DNA from 3 places in the Alteromonas sp. 4NS20-0143 genome. Region 1 is predicted to be linked to each of the others. Evidence: predicted binding sites of a transcription regulator. Region 1 holds the regulator's gene; each other region holds the start of a gene.
The links. The regulator MetJ, encoded in region 1, represses methionine synthesis genes. The targets are predictions, from matches to a motif close to TAGACGTCTAGACGTCTA.
Positions count from the first base shown of each region.

Region 2: the regulator MetJ is predicted to act here: its motif matches at 4,001-4,018, upstream of metK (methionine adenosyltransferase).
Region 3: the regulator MetJ is predicted to act here: its motif matches at 1,677-1,694, upstream of thrA (bifunctional aspartate kinase/homoserine dehydrogenase I).

Region 1 is NZ_BAAJLR010000008.1:40,381-48,382, forward strand. Features, by position in the region: gene metF (methylenetetrahydrofolate reductase) at 50-940, opposite strand; gene metJ (met regulon transcriptional regulator MetJ) at 1,103-1,432, shown strand; gene AC27HD_RS15265 (malic enzyme-like NAD(P)-binding protein) at 1,637-2,854, opposite strand; gene AC27HD_RS15270 (hypothetical protein) at 3,508-3,822, shown strand; gene rpmE (50S ribosomal protein L31) at 4,141-4,353, opposite strand; gene priA (primosomal protein N') at 4,889-7,081, shown strand; gene AC27HD_RS15285 (SPOR domain-containing protein) at 7,210-7,812, shown strand; gene hslV (ATP-dependent protease subunit HslV) at 7,958-8,002, shown strand, end outside.
Region 2 is NZ_BAAJLR010000002.1:618,191-626,192, reverse strand. Features, by position in the region: RNA gene rnpB (RNase P RNA component class A) at 1-35, shown strand, start outside; gene AC27HD_RS06435 (substrate-binding periplasmic protein) at 211-954, opposite strand; gene AC27HD_RS06430 (3'-5' exonuclease) at 1,310-1,843, shown strand; gene AC27HD_RS06425 (hypothetical protein) at 1,929-2,405, opposite strand; gene metK (methionine adenosyltransferase) at 2,786-3,931, opposite strand; gene tkt (transketolase) at 4,339-6,330, shown strand; gene epd (erythrose-4-phosphate dehydrogenase) at 6,348-7,358, shown strand; gene AC27HD_RS06405 (phosphoglycerate kinase) at 7,451-8,002, shown strand, end outside.
Region 3 is NZ_BAAJLR010000003.1:487,626-495,627, reverse strand. Features, by position in the region: gene AC27HD_RS09365 (S-(hydroxymethyl)glutathione dehydrogenase/class III alcohol dehydrogenase) at 1-315, opposite strand, end outside; gene AC27HD_RS09360 (LysR family transcriptional regulator) at 699-1,577, shown strand; gene thrA (bifunctional aspartate kinase/homoserine dehydrogenase I) at 1,869-4,334, shown strand; gene thrB (homoserine kinase) at 4,368-5,318, shown strand; gene thrC (threonine synthase) at 5,419-6,705, shown strand; gene ung (uracil-DNA glycosylase) at 6,702-7,361, shown strand; gene AC27HD_RS09335 (DUF3545 family protein) at 7,423-7,599, opposite strand; gene pgi (glucose-6-phosphate isomerase) at 7,896-8,002, opposite strand, start outside.

The DNA of each region.
Region 1 (8,002 bases):
CAGGTCGATGCATTGTCTCTGCATTTTGCCTGTGGCTTACGGTCGGCAATTATTTGCTGTCGCCACGCACCCCAAGCATATGGCAAATCGCATAGCTTAACTCACTGCGATTTAGGGTGTAAAAGTGGAAGTGCTTTACTCCCTCTTTTGCTAATACCTTAACTTGGTCCATCGCAATGTTGGCACCAATCAGGTTACGGGTAGCTTGATCATCAGCGTCTAAACCATCAAACATTTTATGCAGCCAGCCGGGCACGTGAACATTGGTAAATCCAGCAAACTTCACAAGGGTTTGATAGTTTGTCACTGGAAGAATACCTGGCACTAAGTCTAAATCAACGCCGGCAGCAGCGGCCCGGTCTCTAAATCGCAGGAATACGCTAGTATCAAAGAAAAACTGTGAAATGGCCTCGGTAGCACCGGCTTCTGCTTTGCGCTTCAAATTCAGCAGGTCGAACTGCGCATTGCGAGCTTCGGGGTGTTTTTCAGGGTAGGCAGCAACTGATATATCAAAATCAGCAACCTCTTTCAGTAAGGCCACTAAATCCGATGCATACATTTCAGTGTTATCCATGCCCGGCGGTAAATCACCACGCAAAGCAACAATGCGGCGTATTCCTGAATCCCAGTAGTCTTGCGCAATTTGCCTTAATTCGTCTTTACTGGCGTCAACGCAAGTAAGATGAGGAACTGCGGCGACGCCTGTTTGCTGCTGAATGCGCTTGACCACATCGTGAGTTCTGTCTCGTTCGCCACTATTTGCTCCATATGTCACCGACATGTAGCTTGGCTTCAGTGGTGCTAAACGCTCAACTGATTTCCATAGAGTTTGCTCCATGGCTTCCGTTTTAGGGGGGAAAAACTCAAAGGAGACGTCAATATCACGCAGTTCCGATAGGGACTGGTTGAGCGCATCAATGCCTTGTGCATAAGAAACCATGTATTTTTTCTCTCTACTAGCGATATGGATAGACGTTTAGACGTCTAAATTAAAGAATATATGTCTAGACGTCAAGAGGTTTACACTGCTCAATTGACCTTTTCGTGAACTCGTTTAGAATTTCCCTTCATAACATAAATAAAATAAGACCGAGTTAGTACTATGGCAGAATGGAATGGTAAATATATACACCCCTACGCAGAGCACGGTAAGAAAAGCGAACAGGTAAAAAAAGTCACTGTTTCAATACCGATTAATGTGCTGAAAGCGTTAACTGACGAACGCACCCGTCGCCAAATTAATAACTTGCGACATGCAACTAACTCAGAATTGTTGTGTGAGGCATTTCTTCATGCCTTTACAGGTCAGCCTTTACCGAACGATGATGATTTGCGTAAAGACAACGGCAACAGAGTGCCTGCAGAAGCAAGAAGAATTATGGAAGAGATGGGCATTGATCCCAGCTTCGAAAATGAGCCTACCGAAGAATAGGGTAGAGCGAATGCACCTAAGTATGACAGTGTGACGCTGTCATACTTAGGTGCTCAATTTAATAAAGCCGCTTTAATAAAAGCGCTTTAATAAAATCAGGTTAATAAGGCCGACTTATCAAAACGTAGCGTCTGTGTTTTACACTCGCTCATACGCCTTTTTATTAAGCCTGTTTCTCAAGCGTAATGGCTAAGACTGAACGTCTTAAATGCCAGCTACCCCAGAGTCTATGGCAGCTTTTGATACTGCACTAGCAATGCGTTCGCACAAGCGGGGGTCCATGGGTTTAGGGATAATGTAGTCCTTTGAGAAACTAAGACTTTTGCTATTGCTCGCGGCAAGCACCTCAGCAGGTACTTCTTCTTTTGTTATGGCGCGCAGTGCCTCAACGGCAGCTACTTTCATTTCATCGTTTATAGCGCTTGCTCGTACGTCTAATGCGCCGCGGAAGATAAACGGGAAGCAAAGTACATTGTTTACCTGATTTGGGTAATCTGAGCGACCGGTTGCCATAATGAGATCATCTCGTACCGCATGAGCGAGGTCTGGCCTGATTTCAGGGTCTGGGTTAGAGCAAGCGAACACGATAGGGTTATCGGCCATAAGCGCCAATGTTTCCGGAGGAAGAAGGTCTGGGCCAGACACGCCCACAAATATATCAGCACCGTCCATGACGTCTTCTAGGGTTCGCTTGTCGGTGTTGTTAGCAAATAACGATTTATGTTCTGTTAAGTCTTCGCGACGAGTGTGTATCACTCCTTTTCTGTCGAGCATGTAAATACGCTCGCGCTGTGCACCGCATTTTATTAGCAACTCCATACAGGCCACGGCAGCGGCTCCCGCTCCTAGACAGACAATTTTGGCATTTTCGATATTTTTGCCCTGAATTTCTAGCGCGTTAAGCATTCCGGCTGCGGTGACAATTGCGGTGCCGTGTTGGTCATCGTGAAAGACGGGGATTTTACAGCGCTTAATAAGCTCTTGCTCTATTTCAAAGCACTCTGGCGCTTTGATATCTTCAAGATTGATACCGCCGAACGTATCAGCAATATTCGCTACCGTATTGATAAACTCTTCGGTAGTTCTGTGCTTCACTTCAATATCAATAGCGTCGATACCAGCAAAACGCTTAAACAGCAGCGCTTTACCTTCCATTACCGGTTTTGAGGCTAGTGGACCCAGATTACCTAAGCCTAAAATAGCAGTACCATTACTGATAACCGCCACCAAATTGCCTTTAGCCGTATACTTGTATGCGTTGTCTGGATCTTCAGCTATTTCTCTTACTGGCTCGGCAACGCCTGGGCTGTAAGCAAGCGCTAAATCATCAACGCTGTCTGCGGGTGTCGATAGCTCAACGCTTATTTTTCCTGGCGTAGGCTTGGCGTGATAATCGAGAGCGCGTTGTCTAAAATCTGACATGTGAAATAGATTCCTTGAGTGTAGGGTTCATGGATATTGCTATATGTTTAAAGGGTAGCGCCTACTGGCCATTTTTTTAAAGGCTAGCTGCATCAAATCCGGACTGTTATCCGTGTTATTTATCTGTGTTATTCTTGCTTGAGCGCACGTGGTAACACTAACACAGGCCATGGTGGTCTACATATCTGATCAGAGTTACTAGGGCGTGCTCTATTGTGCTACTTAATTACGCTAATGGGTCATAATTAATGTAGGTGAGAGAAACTCGTTAGACCAGTAAAAGCAGACTATGTTTGTCATTCATACATATTATGTTTATTTTTTATCTCATATTTCTTCTGTATTTGTACGGTCTTTCAAATAATGAGTCAAAATTAAAATAGCGAGTCAACAAGACCGGCGAAAAGGCGCTTGGCATAGAGCGACCTGGCATTGAATTACCTGACAGTAAGCTACCTGATTGAGAGCCTTCTGATACAGAGAAAACTGTTGAAGAGTTATATACATAGAAACTAGGTATTTAGACGCTAGCTCTTTAAAAGCGACGTTTCAAATAGCTATCCAGTAAAGAGAAAAGCCCTAGCAAATATAAATTCTAATGCTTAAGCTTCGGGCTAGCGGCTTTAATGAATAAAAATGGTGAATGTGAAAATATGACAGAACGTCGATTAATCAGCGAGCTTACTGAGGTTTGCGAGGGGCTAAAAAAACAAGACAATGGCTTTGTTTGGCTCACTCATTTAGGGCACTGGCGCAACCCAGAGATTGTGGCCGTGTTTGACACCGAAATAAATCGCAACCGCGCGCTTGAACAAAACTGGGAGGCGACATTTATAACGCAGGTAGAGATAGCGCTGGAAGGAATTAAGTCTAAGCCTGTATCTGTGCGTTTTGATAGTGAGGAGGCGTGCGCAAAACAAAGCCAGGGAAATTGGGATACGCATTTCGCTAAAAACGTCACTCATTAGGTCTTCATATCTGAGATCTATCAACGCACTGCCAGCGCTCTCTTGTGCTCGCGCACAATTCAGTGTTTTCTAGTGCTCGCGCACAATTCAGTGTTTTCTAGTGCTCGCGCACAATTCAGTGTTTTCTAGTGCTCGCGCACAGTGTTTTCTAGTGCTCGCGCACTATGATACCTGTTCTCTTTGTCGCTCAATGGCGGTTCTATCTTCTGTTTATGCAGAAGCCCATGGAGCTGGTCATTCAAAAGCTATCTAAAAAGCAGGCAATAAAAAAGCGCCCTAAGGCGCTTTTCCAACTCAATACTTAAAAAAGTACGAAGTTTATTTCTTGCTAAGAGCACCGAAACGCTTCTTGAAGCGATCAACACGACCACCAGTATCAACGTTACGTTGTTTACCAGTGTAGAATGGGTGGCAAGAAGAACATACGTCTAGGTTGATGTCTTTACCCATTGTAGAGCGGATTTTCATTACGTTTCCGCAAGAGCATGTTGCTGTCATTTCAGCGTATTCTGGGTGGATACCTTGTTTCATGGGATTACCTCACAATAAGGCCGTATCGCTATTCAGCCCGAAGCCAAACACCATACGTAACTTAATATTCAAATGATGAGCGGTTCTTAGAACAACCCATCGCAAAAGAGCGGCGGATAATAAAGGAAGCTGCGCCAGCGATCAAGCGCTTTATGAGTTTAAAATATCCGTACTCTTTGTTGTGTCACCTTGATATAGAGCCACTGCACCTGCGGTAACACGCCGCGATTACGAACATTTTAAATCTCGCTGAGTGGGTAATTATCTATGCGGACTGGTATTGTGTAACCAAAGCAAAAAATAGGGTCAAAAAATAGGGTTAGTAAGGTAATCTAAAACTATTTGAGATGGTTTTATGGCAGCGATGAAATCTGTGTTTAAATATCCCATATCTTAACTCTCACGCTAATCGTGAGTATTCATTCTTGTTAACTGTGCTCGTTATATTAGCTCGTCGTATAAGCTCGTCATATTAACGGTTAGCTATCGGGCCTAATAAACAACGAAGACAGTAGCTTTAGAGGTGCGTTCTACCATGGCTTATATTTGTGTTGCGGTGCCAGTGCCTCTGCGACAGTTGTTTACTTATACTTATCATTGCGATTTAGCCGCAGGCGTGAGAGTGCGCGTGCCCTTTGGCCCAAGAAAGCTGGTGGGTATTGTTGTTGACGAGCCAAACAAAGACGCTCCTGAGATAGAGAATGCCGATAAGTTAAAGGCCATAGAGACGGTACTTGATGAAGCTCCCGTCATAGATGCAGTGCTTTTGAAAATGGCACAGTGGCTGTGGCAATATTATCATCATGCACCCGGTGAAGTGCTTCACACCATGCTTCCTGTTTTATTGAGAAAGGGTGAAACAGCGCAAGTATTGCCAGAAGAAAGAATACGGCTGACTGAAACGGGGGAACACACTTCATCTGATGAACTAACACGGGCACCAAAACAAAAAGCATTTTTTGAGGCGCTACAAAAATCCAGTTTGTCAGCGCAGCAAAGTCGAAAGTTATTTGGTGCGCCAGCGGTTAAATCCCTTATAGATAAGTCACTTGCCGAAGTGGTTGATGTAGTGCCTGAAGTGCGAGAGCAAGAATGGCTATCGACCATAACCATTGATGAAAAGCCCATTCCCGATACCGAGCAGTCTGTTGCCATTGCAGCGCTTAATCAGCAGCAGGGTAAATTTGCCGTCAGTTTGCTTGAAGGCGTGACGGGAAGCGGAAAAACCGAGGTCTACTTACAGGCCATCGAGCCTTTATTACAAGCCGGTAAACAAATACTTATACTTGTCCCCGAAATTGGATTGACTCCACAAACCGTGTCTCGCTTTGAGAAGCGTTTCAGTATCGATGTTGGGGTATTGCACTCCCAGCTTTCTGATAAAGCTCGGCTGCGGGTATGGCAGCGGGCAAAATCTGGTGAGTTAGGCATCGTTATTGGAACCCGTTCAGCAATTTTTACTCCTCTTGCTAACCCAGGGATGATCATTGTAGATGAAGAGCATGATGAGTCGTTTAAGCAGCAAGATGGGCTTCGCTATCACGCCCGCGACTTGGCGGCGATGAGAGCGAAACAACACAGTATTCCTTTACTGTTAGGTAGTGCAACCCCCGCTTTAGAAAGCCTTAATAACGCTTTAGGTGGGCGGTACGCCCATTTACACCTTACCCGCCGAGCAGGTGGTGCACAGAATACCCACCAGCATCTTCTAGATGCGCGAGATCAACCTCTGCATTACGGTATATCACAAGCGCTGTTAACCATCATGCGCCAGCATATTAATGCGGGAAACCAAGTGCTGGTATTTGTGAATCGTCGCGGATATGCGCCTGCGTTATTGTGCCACCACTGTGGTGAAACGGTAACCTGCAAGCGATGTGACAGACCTTACACCGTGCATAAGTCGCAAAATCGGTTGCAGTGTCACCACTGCGCCGGCACCAGGGCAATGCCAAGGCAATGTGAAGCTTGTCACAGCGCGTCCCTCGTTACCGCAGGTACCGGCACAGAGCAAGTGGAAGACGGGCTAGCCTCTTTGTTTCCAGATGTTAAGCAGGTGCGTATTGATAGCGATACGGTGCGAGGAAAGGATAAACTTCATCAAACCTTAGATGCCATTAATCGCCAGGAGTATCAATTACTTGTTGGCACTCAGATATTGTCGAAAGGGCATCACTTTCCTCACGTTACGCTTGTGGCCGTGCTTGATTGCGATGGTGCCTTGTTTAGCGCCGATTTTAGAGCGCCTGAAAAGTTAGCACAGCTAGTCACTCAGCTTGCAGGGCGTGCAGGAAGAGCCAGCAAGCCCGGCGAAATGTGGTTACAAACTCACAACCCCCACCATCCGCTGTTACAAGATTTAGTGAATAACGGCTATGGCCATTTTGCCCGCCATGCATTAATGGAGCGAAAGGCGGCAGGGCTACCTCCTTATATCAGTCAATTTGTGGTGCGCTGTGAAGCTGCTGACAGTGCGTTGGCGTTTGCCTTTTTAAGTGGAAGCCGCAGTGTGTTTGCGGCGAGCAACAATGACATAGAAATGAGTGGCCCTTTTCCATCGTTAATAGAAAAACGACAGGGGCGCTTTCGGTTTATGTTGATATGCAGCCACAACAAGCGGGCTCCACTTCATAGCGTATTACGCCAGTCACTGCCGTTTTTGCAGGCACTGCCTCAGGCGACAAAAGTGCGATGGTCGGTGGATATTGACCCAACAGATTTCAGTTAGCTTGTTAGCGAGCAATACGTTAAAATTCGCATTACAGTACATATCATCACAGTACATATCATCAAAGTACATAGCATTAAATGCCAAATTTGGTGTTTTAGCGACAACATGTAGGAATATTGCCAACTATGGCTCAACGCGATTACGTCTCCCGTGGACGCTCACAAAAAAATAAAAAAACGCCCAAGAAAGCGCCAGGCAATGCCAATAGTCGTGCCAATAGCCATGCGAGCAGCCGACAGTCGAGTGCGCCAAGCTTACATACGCTTCCGGTTTTTAGGATTGCGATAATTATTGCCCTTGTCCTCGGCTTTGGTGTGTTTTTATGGTCAATTAAAGATAACGTTGAAGATGATGTGGATACCCAAGCTGCCCGTCCTGTCGCACCAACAGAAGAAGCCTTACCCAAATTACCCGAAGAAGAATGGGAGTACATTAAAACCCTGCCTGGCTATGAGGTAGAGGTGGATGTGCAGGCTCAAGAAAAGTCCGATAAGCGCTATCTTATGCAGTGCGCGTCGTTTAGAACCCGTGCCCAAGCGGAAGAAATGAAAGCGAAAATCGCATTTCAAGGTTTAGAGGCGCTCATCCGTCAAAGTACGGGAAGTAACGGAGACTGGTTCCGCGTTATTTTAGGTCCGTTTGAGTCTAAACGAGATGCAGAAAAAGCGAAGCACAGCCTTCGCAAAGTCAACATTGCCACCTGTCAGATTTGGTATTGGAACTTATAATAGATAAATCAGGTAAGCGTACAAACCCTCCAGCCCCTTGAAATTATAAACCGTCCCCCCACTTAAGGTTTATAGAATTGATAAGTTGCTGCCGCTCAGGTTCTATCTAAGCGGCATCAACTCCCAGCCAAAACGGGGAATTAACGTGACAACGATTGTATCTGTACGACGTGGAAATCAAGTGGTAATG
Region 2 (8,002 bases), on a different contig from region 1:
CACGACAGAACCCGGCTTATCGGCCAACTCCACCTTTATTTTTGTGAGCAACGTAATCACGTTGTTTACCACTTTCGTCGGCATATTTGTTTTGCGCGGCGATGAGGCGATTAAGCCTTTATTTAACCTTTTGTGAACGCTCTTTTTAAAAGCTTCTTTGCAAGGTAATAGCAAGACAATAACTCGTTGGCATTAATAGCCAGATAGCAGTTAGATAGAGAAATCGGCGTATTTGTCGATCACTGATTGAATCTTCCCTTCAGCGCTTAACTTCTGTATCACGTTATTCAACGTACCTACTTTATCTTTATGTCGGCTGTGCAAACGAAGGGCGAGGGAGCCTTTGGTGTGAATAGCGCCAAAGCTAATTTCAACACCGTGTTTAGCAGACCAATAGCGAGCAACAGCCTCTTCCATAATTACCACTTCTATCCGTTGATTACGCAAGGCCAATATGAGGTCACTTTCCGATTGAAAGGCGAGAGGCGTAAAGGTATCAGCGTCAAAATAAACGTAGCCTTCTACGGTACCAACAATACTGTCCTTTCGAATTTGGTTACGAGTGCGATAACGATCTGCATTCTCTGGAAGGGTAATAAAGTACTCTGTTACGTCGATAATAGGGTCGGTGAAAACAAAGTTACCGTTTGCTTCATTTGATGGCACCCATTCTGGGCTGAAAAAGTCAAAATCAAGTGCCCCATTTCTAAACGCTTGCGCGGCTCGTTTTGTAGATAGCATGACTTTTTCGGTTTTAAACCCGGCAGTGTCCATAATTAATGGTAGTAATTCCACCATTATGCCAGGACGATGATCATCCACCGCATTTTCATAGGGTATTGAGCTGCCTGAAGTACCTAGATTATATCTCAGCGACTCCTTGGCAATACAGGCTGAAGAGGCTAACGAGAGCAGCAACATCTTTACTAAAATTCGATATATTCGTCGTTTCACTGGGTCCATCCACATCGTAAAAAGTCGCTCGTAAACACTGCATCATTTATAAAAAAGATTAAAGATTCTATCAAAAGCGCTTGCATCGTTTGTTTAGACGTTTTTAGGTATTGTTTATTAATAAGCGAGACGCTTTAAACGCAACCCATGTGGTCAGAGTAGTTCAAATTAACGATGATGAAAAGTGGCATGATTCTACTATTGCGATGCTAGAAGTAAAAAATAAGAAAAAGTGCGTATATTCGGCTGAGTCGCCTTTTAGTAGCCTAAAAGAAAAATGTACTGCTACCCTTTAAGACACAGGTGCAGTGTGTGGGCAATATAACGTGCTAGTAATTAATTATGCGGAGAAAAAGTGCAAAATAGATGGCTCCCTTCTATCGTCGATGTTGAAGCAAGTGGTTTTGGGGCGGCGAGTTACCCCATTGAAGTCGGCATCGTGCGCTATGATGGTGCAAAGTGGTGTAAATTGATCCGCCCGTTTGATTCGTGGATCCACTGGGATGACAAAGCCGAACAACTGCACGGTATAACAAGAGAGATGCTTCACACTCGCGGCGTTGAGCCTGTGAGAGTGTGTCACGAGCTTAATCGCTTTTTAGGCAATACCATAGTATACAGTGACGGTTGGGTGGTTGATAACCCATGGTTGATAAAGCTGTTTAGCGCCGCTCAGGTTGAGATGGCGTTCACGTGCAGGGCAATGGAATACATTTTGAGCGAGCCGCAGATGAACATGTGGCATGAGGTGAAAGATAATTTATCAGTGAATTTAGATACCCAGCGACATAGAGCTAGTGCCGACGCCTATTTAATTCAGCAAACGTTTATACAAACTCAGATTAAGACCAGTAAAAAGGCTCACCAGTCGCCTAAACAAAGTAAATAAGGGCAAAACAAATAAGGGCCGAACAAATTAGGGAAAACAAATAAAGCCAAAACGAACTAAGAGCCTACCTTCAAAACATAACCCCTTAAAAGAGGTAATGCACACCTAGAGAAAGCGCCATATTTTCTTCTTCTCCAACCTGTCGATGTTCAATTTCTACCGCCATGTTCAACCCTTTATTATCGCCTAAAAGCCATCCTAATCGGGTAAACGTGCCTATATCAGTTGGAACATACAGCCACTCTGCGTAATGACTAAATGCAGTGTTTTTCGTATTGTACGTGGCGTAAACATGTTGAGGTAAGCGCGTATTAAAACTGCGTTTGGCACTCACAGACGTTTGCGACCCAGCGGGGTAGGTAAAGCTACTGTCGTACTGATGGGTTTCTGTGATGGAATGTGGTCTGTAGCGGCTTTTCAGCTGCCAGTTTGCCATCTTCGCGCTTTTAAAATGAATGGGACCAAAGTTAGATTCTACACTTCTTTCACGCGCACTCGCATTGCTAGCGGCAAAACAGAGTCCGCATAGTAGCAATAAAACGTAGAAGCGCTTGGTTGTCATGTGTTTCACTTTAAGTGTCAATTTCATTGCTTGTTACAACACAATCAGCAACAAAGAAGTTTAGAGTAAAGAAAGAAAAAGAGCACCATTCTTTACTCAACAATCTTATTATGGCACTGCTTATCGGCGTCTACGGTATCATGCTGATGCAGTACGTATTTTTATAGCTACTTATTAAATAGCTACTTATTAATTGACTAACTATTAAAAGCATAAATAGCTTTTATCTAAGCATAGACAAAAATGCAGGTTACGGAAATGCATTTAAAATACTTAACGCAAATTCTTTTACTTTAAAAAACAAAAAGCCCCCGCTATAAATATGCTTTTCGCATTAACGAGGGCTTTTTAGCGGCGCTAACACGCCCTTATTTATTTAACTAAACCGATGCTTTAAGCGCTTCGGCTTTGTCAGTCGCTTCCCAAGGGAAAGCTTCACGACCAAAGTGACCATAAGCCGCAGTTGCACGGTAAATTGGACGCTCAAGGTCTAACATTTTAATTAGGCCGTACGGGCGAAGGTCAAAATGTTCGCGCACTAGTGCAACCAATGTTTTTTCGTCAACCACGCCGGTACCAAAAGTATCGATACTGATAGAGGTAGGCTGCGCAACGCCGATAGCGTAAGAAATTTGAATTTCACAGCGCTTGGCTAACCCTGCCGCTACAATATTCTTCGCTACATAACGTCCAGCGTAAGCGGCACTGCGGTCAACTTTTGATGGATCTTTTCCTGAGAATGCACCACCGCCGTGACGTGCCATACCGCCGTAGGTATCAACAATTATCTTGCGACCGGTTAAACCACAGTCGCCCATTGGGCCACCAATCACAAATCGACCGGTGGGGTTAATGTGAAATTGGGTATTTCCATCAATCCATTCGCTTGGCAGAACCGGTTTAATTATCTCTTCCATGACAGCTTCGCGAACGGTTTCAGTAGACACTGAGTCGCAATGCTGTGTTGATAACACTACTGCGTCAATTCCAACAGGCTTGTCATTTTCGTATTTAAACGTGATCTGACTTTTCGCGTCAGGGCGCAGCCAATCAAGCTTTCCCGATTTGCGTACTTCAGCTTGCTTTTGTACTAAACGGTGCGAGTAAGTAATCGGCGCTGGCATAAGCACGTCGGTTTCGTCACTTGCGTAACCAAACATTAAACCTTGGTCGCCTGCACCTTGCTCTTCTAAGCTGGCGCGGTCTACACCCTGGTTAATATCGGGAGACTGCTTACCAATAGCGTTAAGCACGGCGCACGAATCAGCATCAAAACCCATATCAGAATGGGTATAACCAATCTCTTTCACTGTATTTCGAGTGATTTCTTCAATATCAACCCATGCTGACGTGGTAACTTCACCGCCAACCAAAACCATACCTGTTTTTACATAGGTTTCGCAGGCAACACGTGCCCGAGAGTCTTGCTCTAATATAGCGTCAAGCACTGCATCTGAAATTTGGTCAGCGATTTTATCCGGATGTCCTTCAGAAACCGATTCAGAAGTGAATAGATTCGTGGCCATGTGTACTCCGTTTGCATTTAATTATCGAAATTATTTGTATTGTACTAAATCAAGTTATAAATACCAGTCTTTACTTCTAGACGTCTAAAAGTCTTGTGACTTTAAACCGTTACGATTTGTTGACATTTACCGATCAGTTTCTCTTTTTTAGTTACGTATTGAGATCGAACAACGTCGAGTACTGACATACAAATTTGCGTTTTATCAATGAGCATTTACGTGTGTTTTGCTTAATAGACCATTTTTTGTGAGTAGTTTCGCTTTTGGCATTATAAACCCATTGAACTGTGCGGTGGCATGGGTAAGAATAACGCCACATTCAAACGTACATTAAAAAGCAAAGCTTAAGTCGAATGCGCGACTTACCTCCACGCTCGCTTAGATACGAATTATAACCAGGAGACAACATGCCCTCTCGTCGCGAACTCGCCAATGCTATCCGTGCATTAAGTATGGATGCGGTTCAACAAGCTAAATCAGGTCACCCAGGCGCCCCAATGGGGATGGCCGACATTGCTCAAGTATTATGGCAGGACTTTTTATCCCATAATCCAGCTAACCCATCATGGGCTAACCGCGATCGCTTCGTGCTTTCGAATGGTCATGGGTCAATGCTGTTATATTCTCTGCTTCATTTATCGGGCTACGAACTGCCAATTGAAGAGCTTAAAAACTTCCGCCAGTTGCATTCTAAAACTCCAGGTCACCCAGAATATGGTTATGCACCTGGTGTAGAAACCACCACAGGCCCATTAGGCCAAGGCGTGAGCAATGCAGTCGGTATGGCGCTAGCTGAAAAAGTACTTGCGGCTCAGTTTAACCGCGATGGTCACGACATTGTTGATCATTACACTTATACATTCCTTGGCGATGGCTGCTTAATGGAAGGTATCTCACACGAAACGTGCTCTCTTGCAGGTACCTTAGGTTTAGGCAAACTTATCGCGTTTTGGGATGACAACGGCATTTCAATTGACGGTGAAGTTGAAGGTTGGTTTACCGACGACACGGCAGCACGCTTTAAAAGTTACGGCTGGGATGTGATTGAAGGTGTAGACGGTCACGATGCAGAACAAGTGAAAGCTGCCATCGAAAAAGCGCAAGAAAACAGCGCTAAGCCAACCCTTATTTGTTGTAAAACGACCATTGGTTTTGGTTCTCCAAACAAAGAAGGTACTGAGTCTTGTCACGGTGCACCGCTAGGCGATGATGAAATTGTAGCAACACGTGAAAAGCTAGGCTGGAAGCACGGCGCGTTTGAAATTCCTGATGACATTTATGCTCAGTGGGATGGCAAAGGTAAAGGCGGTGAAGCAGAGTCGGCATGGAACGATGCTTTTGCAGCTTATGAAGCCGCATACCCTGAACTAGCCGCAGAATTTAAGCGCCGAGTTAACGGTGAACTGCCAGTTGATTTCAGTGACAAAGCAGATGCAATCATTGCCGAGCTGCAAGCTAATCCGCAAAACATTGCGTCGCGTAAAGCGTCTCAAAATGCGCTGAATGCGTTCGGTCCATTGTTGCCAGAACTATTAGGCGGCTCTGCTGACCTAGCAGGCTCTAACCTAACAATTTGGGAAGGCAGTAAAGGCGTTGAAGCTAAGGATGCATCGGGTAACTATGTTTACTACGGTGTGCGCGAGTTTGGTATGTCTGCCATGATGAATGGCATTACGTTACACGGCGGCTTCAAAGCATACGGTGCAACATTCTTGATGTTTATGGAATACGCACGTAACGCAGTTCGCATGGCAGCACTAATGAAGCAGCCTGCTATTTTTGTGTACACACACGACTCAATTGGCTTGGGCGAAGATGGCCCAACTCACCAACCTGTTGAGCAAGTAGTTGCGCTTCGCTCTACACCGAATCTTGATAACTGGCGCCCTTGCGACCAAGTTGAATCAGCGGTGTCGTGGAAATCGGCAATCGAGCGTACTGACGGCCCAACCACTCTTATCTTTACGCGCCAAGGTTTAGCGCAGCAAGAAAGAACCTCACAGCAAGTGGCTGATATTGCGAAAGGTGGCTACGTACTTGTCGATAGTGACAGCACGCCTGAAATTATTCTTATTGCTACGGGTTCTGAAGTTCAGTTGGCAGTAGAAGCCGCCGCTGCATTAACCGAGCAAGGCAAGGCCGTGCGCGTGGTATCAATGCCATCGACAGACGTGTTCGATCGTCAGTCGAAAGACTACCGCGAGAGCGTATTGCCTTCTTCAGTGACCAAGCGTGTAGCGGTTGAAGCACTGTCAAAAGACAGCTGGTACAAATATGTTGGCCTTAATGGCGCTATTATCGGTATGGATACCTTTGGCGAATCGGCACCTGCGGGCGACCTGTTCAAGCACTTTGGTATTACTACCGACGCTGTCATAGAGGCCGCGCTGTCTCTGTAAGAGGTAAATAAAAGCCAATGGTAAATATTGCCATAAATGGGTTTGGTCGAATTGGTCGCAACGTATTACGCGCACTTTACGAGAGTGGGCGTAATAACGAGTTTAATGTTGTAGCCATTAACGACATTGCTAAGCCCGAAGGCATTGCACATTTACTGAAATACGATACCGCCCACGGGCGGTTTCGTTTCGATGTGGCCTTAAAAGATAAAACGCTGTCGGTAGCAGGCGATGATATCCAGCTGCTTGCTGAAGCCGAAATTAGCAATCTTCCCTGGGAAAACCTAGGTGTAGACATTGTGCTTGAATGTACCGGTGTATTTGATGATCGTGCTTCAGGGCAGTCTCATCTCGATGCGGGTGCTAAAAAAGTGCTGTTTTCATCCCCTGGTTCTCCCGATTTAGACAACACAGTCATTTTCGGTACTAACGAAGATACCTTAACCAGTGACCATAAATTAGTCTCTAACGGCTCATGTACCACAAATTGTATTGTTCCTGTTATTCAGGCGCTTGATGCGGCGTTTGGTGTACTTAGTGGCACAATTACCACCATTCATGCATCAATGCATGACCAGCAAGTTATCGATGCATACCATGAAGATTTACGTCGAACTCGGGCTGCAAGCCAATCTATCATTCCTGTAGATACGCGCTTGGCGGCGGGTATTGAACGTATTTTACCCAAATTTGCCGGCAAGTTCGAAGCAATAGCGGTAAGGGTACCCACCATCAACGTCACCGCGATGGACTTAAGTGTTAGCCTCGAAAGTGAAGTGTCTATTGAGCAAGTCAACCAAGCGTTACGAAAGGCAAAAGACGGTCGCTTGCAGGGAATTTTAGACTACACCGAAGAGCCTCTGGTATCAGTAGATTTCAATCACGACCCACACTCGTGTATTGTAGATGGCACACAAACTCGCGTAAGCCACAAGCAGTTAGTTAAAACTCTGGTGTGGTGTGACAATGAATGGGGCTTTGCAAATCGAATGCTAGATACAGCCAAAGTGATGTTTGAAGCAAAATAAATCGTAAATGCTGCCAGGGTTGGTGGCACCAACCCGCGCAGCTTTCACACGTTAATGAATGACAACATTTTTAAATTAACATAGGAAAGATGATGCCAATTCCAAGTATGAACGATATGGCCTTGCACGGTCAGCGTGTTCTCATTAGACAAGATTTAAACGTACCGGTTAAAAACGGCAAAGTAACCTCCGATGCTCGCATTAAAGCATCAATTCCAACCATTAAAGCAGCGCTTGATGCTGGAGCTGCCGTTATGGTGATGTCTCACCTTGGCCGTCCAACTGAAGGCGAGCCTGCCGAAGAGTTTTCGCTTCAACCTGTTGTCGATTACCTAAACGACGCCCTCGATGTACCTGTAAAGCTAGTTAAAGATTACCTAGACGGTGTTGAGCTTGTCGATGGCGAACTAGTGATCCTAGAAAACGTACGCTTCAATGAAGGCGAGAAGAAAGACGACGAAACCCTTTCAAAACAATATGCTGCACTGTGCGATATTTTCGTGATGGATGCATTTGGTACGGCTCACCGTGCACAAGCTTCTACACATGGTGTAGCGAAATTTGCTACCCAAGCATGTGCCGGGCCGCTTCTAGCTGCCGAACTCGATGCACTAGGTAAAGCGCTAGATAATCCTAAGCGCCCA
Region 3 (8,002 bases), on a different contig from region 1:
CTCTGCGGTGTAAAGAGGAATAACGTGGTCGCCCACTTCTACACTTGTTACTCCTTCGCCTACCATCTCTACAATACCGCCACCTTCATGGCCAAGTACCGATGGAAAAACGCCTTCTGGATCTTCACCTGACAAGGTGAATGCGTCGGTGTGACATACGCCAGTCGCTTTTATACGAACTAATACTTCGCCTTTTTTAGGCAACTCGACATCTATCTCTTCCATTTTGAGTGGCTCGCCAGGTCCCCATGCCACTGCTGCTTTGGATTTTATATGCGTTTGACCTGCTTCTAATGAATCTTTAAACGAGCTCATACTTTACTCCTGTCATTACAATTCGAGTTTGTGATGTTTGATAAGACGAGTATAGGAGAGGCAGGACGATTGATAAATACAGATTTAGTAAATCACTATTTCTTATTTGTAATAATAGTAAAAGCGTCATAGGCTCTAAGCTGTACGGTACTTTATTTTGCCCAACCAAGGTTGGGCGAAAATTGAGCCAAAAGTGAACCAAAATCGAGCCAAAAGTGAGCCAGAAGTGAATGAGGGACTAAGTTAGTCGCTGAGTAAGAGAATTATTGAAGTACACGGGAAACGCACGATAGGACGTATGCTTTAAAAGGAATGGTTTGAAAAGAGTAAATTAAAAAGGATGGTTTTAAAAAATTGAATAGGTTGATACACGAGGCACAGCGGTGAAAAATCTAGATGGTATTGTTGAATTCTGTAATGTCGCTAACGTGGGGAATTTTACCGGCGCGGCAAACAAGCTAGATACTTCAGTGGCACAAATTAGTCGAAAAGTTGCTGCACTAGAGAAGCGACTTGGGGTAAAGCTACTGCAGAGAACAACGCGCAGTGTATCGCTAACCGAGGCGGGCTCGCTTTATTTTGAGCAAACCAACCCGGCGTTAACCATGCTCGAAAATGCACAGCTAACGGTAAGTGCGCTGCAACAATCTCCACAGGGGCTCATTAAGTTGACCGCGCCAGTAGCCTTTGGTGAAGCATTCATTGCGCCTTTATTGAATAAATTCCTAGCTACCTATTCCGGCATCAGTGTGCAGTGCACGTTTTCCAACGATAAACTGGATATCATTGAGCAGGGACTCGACTTGGCAATACGCATCGGCAAACTTGAAGACTCCTCATTGATTGCTAAAAAGTTGGCTACACGCCAGCTGTACGTGTGCGGAAGTCGAGAATACCTTAAAAGCACATCGATGCCAGAAACGCTTGAAGACTTAAAACAACACAGTTTGCTGGTAGGTTCGCAGCCTCAATGGCGCTTTCTAATTAATCAACAGGTTCACACTCTGAATGTAAATGGTCGCGTGCGGTATAATAGTGGCAATGCACTTAAAGCTGCTGCGCTTAACGGACTGGGTCTAACCCAACTTCCCGGTTTTTACGTGAGAGATGCCATCACCGAGGGGCATCTCATAGAGGTCTTACCAGATTATAAAGATAAGCAAGAAGCCATCTGGGCCGTGTTCCCCTCTAACCGTAATGTGGCACCTAAAATTAGACTTCTTGTTGATTTTTTGTCCGAAAACCTTACAGATGACCGATAATGTTACCCATAATCGGCTTTTCATATTCAAAAAAGAAACGTTATGTCTAGAGTGTTGCATTATGTGCAATACAGTGTGGTGAAAACTGCGGTTGACAGATAGACGTCTATACGGCAAATTGAACCCATGAAACAGATTCTAGCGATTCGCACCATGACCATGTTAATTACCACCTCAAGAAGGGCGGTCGGTGACTAGTGCGAATAAGCAAAAGACAACGAAAGCCCGCCTCAAACAGAGCGGGTTTTTTTTTATATACGTTTTAGCATGCGCAACCTCAAGGAGTAGCATATGAAAGTCTTAAAGTTTGGAGGGTCTTCTCTAGCCGATGCACCGCGATATTTACGCGTTACAGAGATTAGCATGGATACTCACCAAACCGACGGTGCTGCCGTTGTACTATCGGCCCCAAAAGGCGTAACGAATGCGCTCTCATTATTGTGCGAACAAGCAGCCGGTGGCGAAGATTTTCAGCCGCTTCTCGATAAGCTAAACGACACAGTAACCGGTATCGCTAACAGCTTAAATGATGAATTAGACGGGTTTGAATACAACCGAGTTATCGCTTTTATCGACAGCCAGCTTGCAGTATTGAAAAAACATCTACAGGGCATTAGTTTGCTAGGTGTAGCGCCTGACAATGTGGCCGCAGGCATTCTAAGTATTGGTGAGTACATTTCGGTAACGCTCTTTGGTGCCATTCTTACTGCAAAAGGCGTGACTAATCGCATTATTGACCCCGTAAAATATATTCTTGCTGATGGCGAGTACTTAGACAGCATTGCCGATGTGTCGCTAAGTAAGGCGCGATTTACTGACGTTCCCGTTGATGGCAGTGAGTTTCTTATCATGCCGGGGTTTGTAGCCGCAAACGAAGAAGGGCAAAAAGTCACCCTAGGTCGAAATGGTTCTGATTACTCTGCGGCTATTCTTGCTGCGTGTATTGACGCAAGCTGCTGCGAAATTTGGACTGATGTAGACGGCGTTTACAATGCGGATCCGAATCAGGTTGAGGGCGCAGTACTGCTTGATAAACTCACCTATCAAGAAGCGATGGAGTTATCCTATTTCGGCGCAAAAGTTCTGCACCCAAAAACAATAGGCCCTATTGCTCAGCATCATATACCGTGCCTTATTCGAAATACCCTTAATCCGGCGGCTCCTGGAACGCTTATCAGCAATGAGAAAAGCGAGAAATGGACATCGGTCAAAGGTATATCACAGCTTGATAATGTCACTATGTTTAACGTGGCGGGACCTGGCCTTAAAGGCATGGTGGGAATGGCAAGTCGCGTATTCGAAGTTATGTCGAACGCCAATATCTCAATCAGCCTTATTACCCAGTCGTCTTCTGAATACTCCATTAGCTTTTGTATACAGAGTAAAGACGCTAATAAAGCACTGAACTTGCTTGAAGATGCGTTTGCGCTAGAGTTACAGAATCAATTACTTGACCCAATTGAAGTGCGCAACGACCTTGCTATTGTAACGCTTGTGGGCGACGGTATGCGTCAAACTAAGGGGCTTGCGGCTCGTTTCTTTAATTCATTAGCGCAAGCACGAGTGAATAATGTAGCGATAGCGCAAGGCTCTTCTGAACGTTCTATCTCTACTGTTATCGAGACTAAGCGGGCGAAAAAAGCGGTGAAGGTTATTCATCAAAACTTTTTCTCAGACAGGCACACTATCGACGTATTCCTTGTAGGCTGCGGTAATGTAGGTAGCGAACTGCTAGCACAAATTGCGAAACAGCAGCCGGCCTTGCTTGCACGTAACATACAGCTGCGCGTATACGGTATGGCAAATAGCCGCAAGTTGTTGCTTAATAGTCAAGGTATCGATTTAAGTGGCGACTGGAAAGCCGCACTAGAATCTGCCCGTGAAGGGTTGAGCGTTGAACGCCTAGATCAGTTTGTGAATGACAATAGTTTAGTTAACCCAGTGATTGTGGATTGCACCAGCCATGAGGCCATTGCTAATCAATATGTAGACATGATGGAAAGCGGGTTCCACGTGGTAACGCCAAACAAAAAGGCGAATACTTCAGCCATGGAGTATTACCGTAAGCTGAGAAAAACAGCTCAAGCTACCAACCGTCAGTACCTTTATGAAACTACTGTAGGGGCTGGCCTACCTGTTATAGATAACCTTCAAAAGCTATTTAGCGCTGGCGATGTACTTCATCGTTTTGAGGGCATACTTTCTGGCAGTTTATCCTATGTTTTCGGAAAGCTGGACGAAGGTATGACGCTTTCTCAGGCTACTGAAACCGCCAAGCAAAACGGCTTTACTGAGCCAGACCCGCGTGACGACCTAAGTGGCATGGATGTAGCACGCAAGCTTTTAATTATGGCCCGTGAAGCAGACCTTGCGTTAGAGCTGTCTGATATTGAAATTGAATCTGTATTGCCGCCAGGCTTTGCAGAAACCTGCTCGGTTGATGAGTTTATGACTCAACTACCAGAGCTTGATGAGGCGTTTGCAGCGCGTGTTGAAGATGCTAAATCAGAAGGTAAAGTACTGCGATACATTGGCAGCATAGAAGATGGCAAGTGCAAGGTAAGTATTGAAGCAGTACCACCAAGCAATCCACTGTCTCAAGTGAAAGATGGCGAAAATGCATTGGCCATCAATAGCGATTATTACAATCCTATTCCTTATGTAATACGCGGCTACGGCGCCGGCGGTACAGTAACTGCGGCCGGTGTGTTTGCAGATATTCTACGAACGATGCCTTGGAAACAAATGGCGTACTAAGCGTATAGAGAAGTAATAAGCAGGAATACGAATATGAAAGCAATACGTGCCTATGCGCCGGCCTCAATTGGTAATGTAAGTTTGGGCTTTGATGTCCTTGGTGCTGCACTTGAACCGGTGGATGGCACAAGACTCGGTGATGAGGTAGAAGTTAAAGAAGCGGCGCATTTTTCACTTGAAACCATCGGTGCTTTTGCGCACAAACTACCCGATGATGCCGACAGCAATATAGTGACAAAATGCTATCATTACTTTTGCGAAAAAATGTTGAATGACAATAAAGCGGTATCACCTGTCGCTATTACGCTGCATAAAAACCTGCCCATAGGTAGTGGCTTGGGCTCAAGTGCGAGCTCAATTGTGGCTGCCTTTGCCGCTTTAAATGCGTTCTTTGACAGTCCTTTCGATAACGATACGTTGTTAACGATGATGGGGGAGTTAGAGGGGCAGATTAGCGGCAGTATTCATTACGATAACGTGGCGCCGTGCTTTCTTGGCGGTATGACGTTAATGACCGGCTCACCATCGCCGGTAACGTTATCGCTACCGCTTAATGACCAGTGGTACTATGCTATTTGCTATTCTGGTATCAGTGTATCGACGGCGGCGGCTAGAGATATATTGCCCAAGCAGGTGGACATGGCAACAGCACTGACTTTCGGTCGTCAGCTAGGCGTGTTTGTTCACGCATTGCATTCAAAAGCATTCTCTCTGGCGGCCTCGGTAATGAAAGACGTGATTGCCGAACCGTACAGAAAGTCACTGTTGCCAGGTTTCGATGAAGCGCGTGCATTCAGTGAGCGTGAAGGTGCACTGGCCTTTGGTATTTCAGGGTCTGGACCTACTGTCTTTGCGGTATGTAATAGCCAAGATCAAGCTAAAAAAATTGCAGCTTACTTAGATAAAAATTATGTGCAAAATGACGATGGCTTTAGCCATGTATGTCAAATTCCAAAGCTCGGAACGCTAGTATCAAAGACCTGATACAGCAGCGCACAGCTTTAACTCAAAAGGGCAAACAGTCTTAAAAAGGCTGAACTAAAGCCTGCATGGGCGTGGTAAGAATTTAAGAAGGTAAATAAAAGTGGAATTGGTAAATTTAAAAGATTCATCAGATACGGCAAGTTTTGCAGAAGCAGTAAAGCGCGGCTTGGGCAAAAATCAGGGACTGTATTTTCCAGAGAAAATTCCAGCCTTACACAATATTGACGGACTATTGGAAAAGCCCTTTGTTGAACGCAGTATCGACGTGCTTCGTACCCTTATTGGTGATGAATTAGCTGAAGGCGAGTTAAATGCCATCGTTGAAACGGCCTTCTCATTTGGCGCACCGGTTGAGCAAGTTAATGACAATGTGTATTCACTCGAACTTTTCCACGGCCCAACGCTGGCATTTAAAGATTTCGGCGGGCGCTTTATGGCGCAAACATTATCTCGCATCAGTGAAGGTAAGCCGATAACTATTTTAACCGCAACCTCGGGTGACACCGGCGCTGCCGTAGCTCACGCATTCCATGGCATTGAAAATATCAACGTGGTTATTCTTTTTCCAAAGGGAAAAATCAGCAAGCTTCAAGAAAAGCTATTCACCACGTTAGGCGGCAATATCCACACGGTTGCCATTGAAGCCGATTTTGATGCCTGCCAATCGCTTGTTAAATCGGCATTTGACGACCCAGATGTACGTGAAGGCCTGCACCTTAACTCAGCCAACTCAATCAACATCAGCCGTTTGTTGGCTCAAGTATGCTATTACTTCGAGGCGATAAGCCAGTTGCCAAAAGAAAAGCGCGACCAGGTCGTTATTTCAGTGCCTAGCGGTAACTTTGGTAACTTGACCGCGGGTATGATTGCTAAGGCAATGGGGCTGCCGATTAAGCGCTTTATTGCTGCGACAAACCTCAATGATACCGTTCCACGTTATTTAAAAACGGGAGAGTGGGATCCAAAGTCAACAGTGGCCACTATTTCAAATGCCATGGACGTGAGCCAGCCGAATAACTGGCCGCGTATCGAAGCCCTTATTGAGCGCGGGTATATCGACAAAGCGTGTTTGAAAGGTGAAATGGTTGACGAAGAGTACACTCAGCTTGCTATGCGCCAGCTGGCTCAGCAGGGCTACACTAGCGAACCTCATGCTGCTATTGCCTACCGCGCAGTGAGTCATGACTTGGAAGAGGGGGAAATTGGCCTGTTCCTTGGTACTGCCCATCCTGCGAAATTCCGCGAGACGGTAGAAAACGTATTAGGAAACCCGATTAGCTTACCTAAGCCCCTTGCTGATGTGGCGGGAGAAGATAGCTTAGCCGTCGATTTGCCTGCATCGTACGACGCATTGAAGCAGCATATGATGAGTCTGTTAAAACCATGATGACGTGGACAGAGGCATTAGCACAAGAAAAGGCAACTCCTTATTTCCGAGAGCTAATGTTACATGTTCAGGCAGAAAGGGAAGCGGGTAAAGTTATTTACCCGCCAAAAGAAGACGTGTTCAATGCCTTCGCCATGACAGCCTTAGAGGACATTCGCGTTGTTATACTAGGCCAAGATCCCTATCACGGGCCACATCAAGCCCATGGTCTCTGCTTTTCTGTTTTACCTGGCGTTAAAATTCCACCGTCTCTTAGAAATATCTATAAAGAATTGGCCGACGATATAGACGGTTTCACTATTCCAAACCACGGCACATTGTCGCCCTGGGCTGAACAAGGCGTGTTGTTATTAAACACGGTACTTACGGTTGAGCAGGGTAAAGCGCATAGCCATGCAAAGCTAGGGTGGGAGACCTTTACCGATAAAGTGATAGAGGTTGTAAACCAGCATTGTTCGAATGTGGTTTTTTTGCTGTGGGGCAGTCACGCTCAAAAGAAAGGCAATACTATTAACCGTGAAAAACATCATGTTTTACACGCGCCGCACCCTTCTCCGCTGTCGGCACACAGAGGCTTTTTTGGTAGTAAACCTTTTAGCCAAACAAACCAGCTACTTATTGAATCGGGCAAGACGCCCATTCAGTGGCAGGTTTGAATACAAAAGCGCTAGGTATGTAGAAAGAAAAAAGCCGCCTGAAAATTCAGGCGGCTTTTTGTTATCTTTCTAGAGTTTCAAGTTCGTACTCAAAACCACAATCTAACTCAGCGAGTTCTTTTTCCAATTTGTAACGATCTTGCAGCGCCTCGATTTCTCTCCACTTTCTTTTTTTACTTTTTGTTTTTGCTGGACTTGCTTCGATGTCTAACATGGCAAATAGATCTGATTTATCCATTGGGATCTCCTTTTTACACCACTACAACTAATACAGAGCAACTTAGTAACTTCCCTCTGTACAATTTTTATCACAGCCGCATTTAAAATAAAACACTTATATTTACTTTTTATTAACAAGATGTGGCATTTTCGTGACATTGTTCAGGGCGAGCAAAATCTATTTGCAGCGAGTAAACCCATGGTGAGCTTTAGACATTGCCTTAAAAGCTGGCCAAAAAAAACGGCCGGGGGTAAGCCGACCGTTCAGTTTATTATTTGCACCAAGGCGGGGTGTGTTGCTACCCCATACTTTCCTTATTTTGGTGCATTCGCTGCTCTGAAGCGGGCAATCAATTGTTGCGTTGAAGCGTCAAAGTTGTCTTTGTCTGCTTCGTCTTGAATGCCTGCAAGTACTTGGTTTC